Regions from separate parts of the Paenibacillus sp. KS-LC4 genome, predicted to be linked through region 2. Evidence: riboswitches for the same ligand, from Rfam matches in the RefSeq annotation. Region 2 holds a riboswitch; the other holds the start of a gene.
The links. Region 2 has a riboswitch for cyclic di-AMP ahead of V5J77_RS00140 (ubiquitin-like domain-containing protein). Riboswitches for the same ligand answer to the same signal wherever they lie in the genome.
Positions count from the first base shown of each region.

Region 1: linked by a shared signal. The riboswitch ahead of V5J77_RS00995 (C40 family peptidase) and the one ahead of V5J77_RS00140 (ubiquitin-like domain-containing protein) in region 2 are both predicted to bind cyclic di-AMP.

Region 1 covers NZ_CP145905.1:220,986-225,186, forward strand. The annotation lists gene V5J77_RS00985 (GNAT family N-acetyltransferase) at 1-381, opposite strand, end outside; gene V5J77_RS00990 (deoxyribodipyrimidine photo-lyase) at 447-1,883, opposite strand; gene V5J77_RS00995 (C40 family peptidase) at 2,018-2,488, opposite strand; cyclic di-AMP (ydaO/yuaA leader) riboswitch at 2,490-2,661, opposite strand; gene V5J77_RS01000 (hypothetical protein) at 3,175-3,990, opposite strand; gene V5J77_RS01005 (M1 family metallopeptidase) at 4,006-4,201, opposite strand, start outside.
Region 2 covers NZ_CP145905.1:23,751-27,951, forward strand. The annotation lists gene V5J77_RS00130 (HD domain-containing protein) at 1-1,182, shown strand, start outside; gene V5J77_RS00135 (TatD family hydrolase) at 1,205-1,978, shown strand; cyclic di-AMP (ydaO/yuaA leader) riboswitch at 2,163-2,370, shown strand; gene V5J77_RS00140 (ubiquitin-like domain-containing protein) at 2,615-3,760, shown strand; gene rnmV (ribonuclease M5) at 4,094-4,201, shown strand, end outside.

The sequences.
Region 1 (4,201 bases), 200 kb from region 2:
GCGGAAGCCTGCCTTCTCGTATACGCGAATAGCGCGTGCATTCCAGGTCAGTACCTCCAAATCCAGCTCGCTGTGTGGAGCACGTCGGCGTGCTTCCTCTATCAGCAGTTCAACAAAGGCGGTGCCCGAGCCTCTGCTGCAAAGCTGTGGATGCCGGCCGAGGCCAAGCCGCAGCACGTCATCCCCGAGCGGGAAAAACTGTGCAAAACCAACGAGCTCCCCTTGGTCATCTAAAATAGCAGCGTATTGCTTCTGGCGAAGCTCGGGATCAGCGAACTCCATTTCTGCCTTCTCCATGGCATCCCATGCTGGCCATTGATAGATGCCATAAGGCGGCTCGTATTGCCAATCGCACAGCTGGCGGGCATGGGAGGCATCCATTGCGCCAACCCTCCAGCCGAATGACCGCTTCGCTCTGCCAGAAGCTGCACTCGCTTTTGTCATAATTACACAATCTCCTTATAGACCTCAATCGCGCGAGCGCGTGAAGCCTTCAAATCTACAATGGCATGCGGCTGCGGCAGGTGGACTTGCTTATCGGACAGATGGGCAAGCTCAGGCAGCCAGCGTCTAATGTAAGTACCGCTCGGATCATGAGCTTTGGACTGTGTGGCCGGATTCATAATACGAAAGTACGGCGCGGCATCGTAGCCGAGGGACGAGCTCCACAGCCAGCCGCCCCGGTTGAGCGTATGATCATAATCAGCCAGCTGGCGACGGAAATGCTGCTCGCCCAGCGTAAACGGGCACAGCAGGTTTTTCGTCAAAAACATGGCGGTCACCATCCGCAGCCGATTCGGCATTTCGCCGGTTTCATTAAGCTGCTTCATAGCGGCATCTATGATAGGAATGCCCGTTTTTCCTCGGCTCCAGGCCTCGAAATGCTGATCGTTCAGCGCGGATAAATCAAACTTCTGCTCATAGCGGTAAAAGTCCTCATTATATTTTCCCTGATAGAGAAAAAAATCCCGCCATGCCAGCTGCCTAATCCAAGGCTCGGCTCCAAACTGCTGCTGTGCTGCTTCATAGGCTTGCCTTGCCGATAGTGCTCCCGTATTCAAATAACGCGCCAGCTGGCTTGTTTGGTTTTCCGCAAACTGGTCGCGGCTGCCTTCATAGCCCGCCAAGCGGAGGCTTAGAAATTGCTCCAGCGCATCGGCTGCGCTCAGCGTTCCCGAGTCAGTCGGCGCGATTGAAGCATCCGTGGTATCGAACACAGCAAAGGAATCAGCCGATGTGCGGTCCGCCGCTTCTGTCGCGTCCGCTGCTCCCGCTGCCCGCAAAAAGGCTGACGCAGCCGGATGCTCCCGAGGAAGACGGAAGCGCTCTGCTATGCTGGCATCTATATTTTTCAGCGTTTTCAGCTGCTTCAGTGTTGTTTCGCCCGCAGGGGAATAATGGCTTTGCATAAAGGACTGCCACATGCGGTAAAAGGGCGTAAATACCTTGTAAGGCTCACTGCGTCTGGAAAACGAATGAAGCTCCTCCAAATCGGCGAGCGGTGCATCGTCGAGCGGCAGCCAGCGACGCCCCGCTGCGTGCACAACCTGCTGGATCGCTTGGTCTCGCATCCGGGCATACGGTGTATAGTCCATGTGGACGAGAACCTCTTCAATGGGATGGGCTTGCAGCAGCGCTTCGGTAATGGCGGCGGGATCGCCGTAAAGCACATGCAGCTGCTCGCCTGCCGCCTTGTATTGCTCTACTAGGGAGGCGGCCTGCGACAAGAAGGTTCTGCCGCTGTGGCACAAGAGCCGGTCACCATCCGCCAGTGACGGGTCTATGATAAGCAGATGAATGCCGTGCTGCCCAGAGCGGCGCACGTAATCAAAGCAGCGTAAATCGTTTGAACGCAGGTCTTTGCGGTGAATATATAAATACATGGAAACGAGCCCCCTTGTGTCCGTGCTAGAAAACAGAAAAGCCGCAGGCTATTTGTCCAAGGACAAACAACTGCGGCTTTACTGATTGAGACAGCAGCTTTTCGTTATGTAAGCGAAAAAAGCATGGTCTGGCTCTATTGCTCGCTTGCGTACTTGTCGTAAGCGTCTTGGCTCATAATGCGTGTAGCTGTCACGTAACGATCAGCGTAATAAGACTCGCTAAGTTTGCTAATAATAACGCCTCTACTTGAGGAGGAATGTGCAAACTTTCCATCCCCTACATAAATACCAACGTGGGAGATGCCTTTGCCATTCGTGTTGAAGAATACAAGATCGCCAGCGATCAGGTCACTCTTCTTCACTTCGCTGCCATCATTCGATTGCGCTTGGGAAGTACGGGAAAGATCGATGCCCATTTTATCGAAAACATATTTCGTAAAACCGGAGCAGTCGAAGCCTTTCGTAGTTGTTCCGCCGCTTTGGTACGGTGTGCCGATCAGATCAGCGATAACACCGTCCATCTTCGAATCCGCGAACACGCTGCCTGCTTGGAAAGCAAGCATTAATACAAGACCAACGAGTAGTGCAGTAACCTTCTTCAAAATTTGAAACTCCTTCCGGTGCCGACGAGGTTAGCTGTGGGGTTCGGTTGTGAAGGTTCCCTATGATTTCCAAGACACTTGAATCAAGCCGTCCAAGCATCGAAATCAATTCACCCAAAGTGGTTCCCCCGTATTTCTATACCTTTGCGGTATAAAAAATTAGGCTGGTTTAATTTTGCTCTGCGCTAATAATTCGTTTTTTTCACGTGATTTCCTCCTATATGAATGAATTTCTAATAATTCTCATGTAACCTTTTGGCTCAATTTTGCGTTAAAACAAGTTTCTTGCCTAATAAATGCTCGTTCTAACACCGTTCGCAAGCAAAAAATCATTTTGTCAGTTTATATGAGAAATAGGCGGCCAATATGCTAAGAATCGTACATTTAGGCTAGAATTATAGCGTAAAATGAAGAATTAGAGAGTTTAGTCAGCATCAGTCTAGGGGGTTGGTAAATAAATAGAAGCGTGGCCTACAGATGTTAAATAACTGAAAAACCCCGATTGCGGTCTCTTGTCCGCAATCGGGGTTTTTATGAAAAGGACTTTAGAAAAATGAGAATACTAAATGAGAATTAGGGAGGACTACCCTCATTTTTCTAAGTGTAATTTCCTATTTATGGGTGAAAAAGGTCTCATAAAAGGGCCAAAAAGGAGCCTGAAACGATCTTAAAATGATCTTAAAACACGCTCAGCGCTGCTTCGATTGCAGGCAATCGTATTGGGCAGCGAGCGTCCATACCTTCAACAAGGTACGGAGGAAATGGTAGGCTTGATGCATGATGAGTGCCAGCATTCCCGCCCAAGCATAGGAAAGGCCGGATACCAAAAGCGAGGCGGCGACAGCCAGCAGCCACATCATAAGAGAGAGGCCGGCATAAGGAAAAAGATTTCGGAGCGCCATACTGAGCGAGCGCATGGCGCCCGTGCCGGAGGCGGCGCCGAGCTGCATGGCGAGCAGCAGCAGGTGAACGAGAAAGCTCCACAGCAGCCAACCGCCAAAGCCTGGCAGCGTGCTTTGCAGTAGCTCGCCCAGCGAATGGCCCTCCAAAAGCAGCTTGAAGGCGCGAGGCAGAAGGAACCAGCCAGGTGCGAAAATAAGCAGCGCGCGCAGCCAATAGAGCAGCGTCACAGGCTTCCAAGCCTTGCGAATGCCTTGAAGAAACTGCGTTCCGCCTTTTTCGTCCATATGATGCAGCGAGTAGAGCAGCCCCGCATGGAACAGCGGGCTCAGCAGCATGCGGGCGGCGAATAGGCCGCCCAGCAGCCATAGATAGGGGGTAATCATATCTGTTTTTGTCAATTGAAACTGGGCCTCGCTGAGGAACAGCGAAACGGCCGAATCCGACGGATGCTGGTGAGGAAAGCGCCGCAGCAGCGGCAGTACAGTCATATCAATAAAGCGGTAAAGGAAAAGTCCCCATAATAGCTGGTACAGGAACAACGCAATGACGATATTGAAATGGCGGATGGCGAGCCGCCAGCCTTGCTTCATATGCTGCTTCATTTGTTAACCTCCTCTCTACCAGCCTACGGATGCGAGCAGGCCTTCAATAAGCTTCGTCAGGCCGAGGCTCCACCGAATGCGCGATTGCTCTGGCACTTCTGCACGCATAAAATTGTTAATATGCCGATTGTCCAGCACATTGCTGTTTTTCGGATCGACTGCTACCCATGCGAGCGGAGCGGCATGCATCACCTTGTACTCCATATGAGAC
Region 2 (4,201 bases):
AGGCGTATACGGCAGCTTGGTACCTCTTATCTCACTTTTCATGGTGCTGAGCACAGCCGATTTTCCCACTCCCTCGGTGTGTATGAAATTACGCGAAAGATTATTTCGCAATTCGAGCGCAATGGTTTTCCCGGCTGGCCGCAGGAGGAACGGCTATTGGCGCTTTGCGCAGCCCTGCTTCATGACGTTGGTCATGGGCCATTTTCCCATTCGTTGGAGCAAGTGTTCGATACGCATCACGAGCAGTGGACCTGCAGCATCCTGCTCGAGGATACCGAGATCAATCGTATACTACGAAATGTAGCAGACGACTTTCCTGAACATGTAACTGCTGTTATTAATAAGACATATCCAAATCCAATTGTCAGCGGGCTCATTTCCAGTCAGCTTGATGCGGACCGCATGGACTACTTATTGAGGGATGCTTATTTTACAGGCGTTAATTATGGCAACTTTGATCTGGAGCGTATTTTGCGCGTGCTCCGTCCTATAAATGGAAGGATTGTTGTTAAAGAAAGTGGCATGCACGCCGTAGAGCATTATTTGATGTCGCGCTATCAAATGTATTGGCAAATTTATTTTCACCCGGTGACGAGAAGCTCGGAAATCATCCTTAGACAAATATTTCGTAGAGCGAAGGAGCTTTATGAGGGTGGCTATGCGTTTGACTGGCTGCCGGAGCCGCTGAGACGACTGCTTGACGGTACAATTGCCGTTAAACAATATTTGAAGCTTGATGAGGCGTATTTACAAACGGCCTTCACAGAATGGAGTGAAGAGGGCGATGAATTGCTCTCAGAGCTATGTGATCGTTTTCTGACGCGTCGCCTCTATAAATACATTATGCTGGATAAACCGGATATTAGCCTCTTTAATGAAGTAAGACAACAATTTGCGGCAGTTGGATTGAATCCGGATTATCATATGGAAATTGATTTTCCATTTGATCAACCCTATGATGTGTATCGGCCTGATACGAAAAAAGGGGGAAAGGAGGAAAAAACGCCGATTTTGTTAATGGACGGGTATGAGGCTGTCAGTGAAATTTCCACGAAATCCGACATTATTCGCTCCATCACCGGGCTTCATCAGGGCCAGTCCCATTTGTATTATCCGGAAGATAAGCTGCGTGCTGCTGCAGATCAATTAAGCGATAAAGTACGAAAATTATTTAAAATATAGTATAGAAGGAGCTTGCTCAGCTATGATTTCTTTATTCGACACACACACGCATTTGGACTCCCCGCATTTTGACGAAGATCGCGAGGCCGTTATCGAAAGAGCGCGTGCAGCAGGAGTAGACCTGATGGTTAATATTGGTTTCAATAGAGAAACGATTCCAACTACGCTTGCACTCGCAGAAAAATATGATTTTATATATGCAGCGGTCGGCTGGCATCCCGTTGACAGCATTGACATGCTGCCAGAGGATCTTAACTGGATTGAGGAGCTTTGCTCTAACCCTAAAGTGGTAGCTATCGGCGAAATTGGACTGGATTATCATTGGGATACGTCTCCTAAGGACGTACAGCACCGCGTATTCAGGGAGCAGATTCGCTTGGCAAAAAAGCTAAAAAAACCAATTATTATTCATAATCGCGATGCTCATGAGGACATTGTCAAGCTGTTGAAGGAGGAGGATGCCGCAGCAGTTGGCGGCATTATGCATTGTTTTTCAGGGAGTCCGGAAACGGCTCAAAAATGCCTCGATATGAACTTCTATATTTCGTTTGGGGGACCGCTTACATTCAAAAATGCAAGGGTACCAAAAGAGGTGCTCGCGATGGTCCCGAGTGACCGAATTTTGATCGAAACGGACGCCCCATATTTGACCCCTCATCCCTTCCGAGGGAAGCGAAATGAGACGTCTTATGTGTCGCTTGTTGCGGAAGCGGCAGCAGAAATATTAGGAAAATCGGTGGCCGAAATCGCCAATTTGACAACCGAAAACGGTAAAAAATGTTTTGGAATTAAGTAAAAATGGCTATAAAAGCGAGAATAAGTGACCTTTCCGGCGATAAAACTAATTTTTCATGCTGAAATAGACTCTCTTTTCCGTAAATATCCTAAAATTTCGCTTAAATCGGTTTTTATCTGATCTTTACAATTAGGCTCCGATGAAGGTATGATTCATTTCAGAGCTTTAAATTTTTGTATTGGATTTCCAGTTTGCGCTTAATCTTCGAACTTTGGAGAGCGGGGGAACCAGGCACGTTGCTGTGAGGAAATTGCGGATCACATTGCACGCGCACTTGAATTTCTTCTAGGGGTGAATTTGGCGGGGATTGCCATGAGCATTCTTCCGACGATAGGGCAGCTCTCTTGCCCGAACCCGACAGCTAACCTCGTAAGCGTTTATAGAGAGTGATCAACCTCGTGCATTCACCTTTCCTGAATAGTCTATTCGACATTCCCAGGAAGCCACGAAACAGATCCTCTGTCGACGGGCTTTCTTTTTATTTTTGAATATTGGGTAAATCGTCGTCATAGGGTAAATCTAGGAGGTTGCAGAGGAAATATACTGGAGCGTGCTAGAAGCACGCCAATATACTATAGTCGCGTCAATGGTATCATGCGTAATTCGACGGCGGGGCTATGAAGGAGGACCGATGAAGTGGGCATTATTCAAGCAAGTGAGACCCATGGGAAACGATCATCCAGCATGTCTTTCGCATTGCGATGGAAGCGTGAAAACTTGCGTTTGATTCTTTTGAGTACTACGATCTCAATCGCTATGACTTTCATGTTTTTGGTGTTGTTGTACGGATCGGCTGACAAAAGCGTATCCGTAGTAGTGAATGGACAAGAAACTGTTGTTTCAACGAAACAATGGGTCCTGCAACGCCTACTGGATGAACAAGCTATTACAATTGGCCCGCATGACGAGGTATCTGTACCTCTGAATACGGCTGTAAAGGATGGGGACCGCTTTGAGGTTAAGCATGCGGTACCGCTACTTGTAAAAGCTGATGGCAAGACATCAACGGTGTACACGACAGAGAAAACCGTGCAGGCAGCGATAAAGAAATTAAATATTCCTGTTGAAGATGATGATAAAGTATTACCTTCGCTTGGCTCGGGTGTCAGCGCAGATATGACCGTAACGGTCATTCGCGTCGATACGAAGCTAGGCAAGTCGTCCAGCACAACACCGTTCACCATTGTGAAGAAGGAAGATCCGAACCTGGAAGTAGGCAAGGAGAAGATTGTGCAGACGGGCAAAGAAGGCGTCGTAACGATCAAAATTGAGAAGCAGTTTGAAGATGGCGTGCTTGTCTCCAAGAAAGTGGTAGACAAGGTAGTCGAATCGGCTGCGGTTAATCAGGTCGTTGCAATCGGTACGAAAAAGCCGGAGCCTAAGGTTACTGTGCTGTCCACAGCGACAACCAGCAACAATGTAACGGTAGACGGCACTACGCTCAAATCCAAAAAAGTGCTTAGCAACGTCACATTGACCGCTTATTCAGCTGGAGTAGCTTCGACGGGCAAGAGCGAAGGCCACCCTGATTATGGTATTACGGCCTCTGGTGCTAAAGTTTCGGAAGGACGGACGATTGCCGTTGACCCGGATGTTATTCCACTCGGTTGGTGGGTGTACATCGAGGGCATAGGATTCCGCCGCGCTGAAGATACCGGAAGTGCGATCAAGGGTAGTAAGATTGATGTGTATTTTGACAGTGAAAAGCAAGCTAATCAATTCGGGAAGAAAAAAGGTTTTACCGTCTATGTGATTGGTCCTAATAAGCCATCTCTTAGCTGATTAGCGTCAGTTCTTTATGGAAATACAACGATTCATAAGTTTCACATTTATCATTAGGCTTATATTTCTCGGAGAGAAACGCGCTGCGCCGCCTGAGGAAGGTGACCGCCGTTTCACTTTGATTGTGCTCTAGTTTATCGCAATCATAAGCTAAATATGACAGGTTACGGAAGAGGCCTTGCCTCTTCTTTTTGTTTGCGTAGGATTCGCTTGAATCGTTAATTGGGGGTATAATATAACAGACGTAAATGAGCGGGTTGTTGTTGCAGCAATCGCCCATTTTTTTGAAATATAAGCATGTATAAGTTTCCCTTTGTGAAAGGATTGTTCGATGTGATCAAGGAAATGATTGTAGTAGAAGGCAAAGAGGATACGGTAGCGATTAAGCGGGCCGTTGAAGCCGATACGATCGAGACGAATGGATCGGCCATTGGCGAGGAT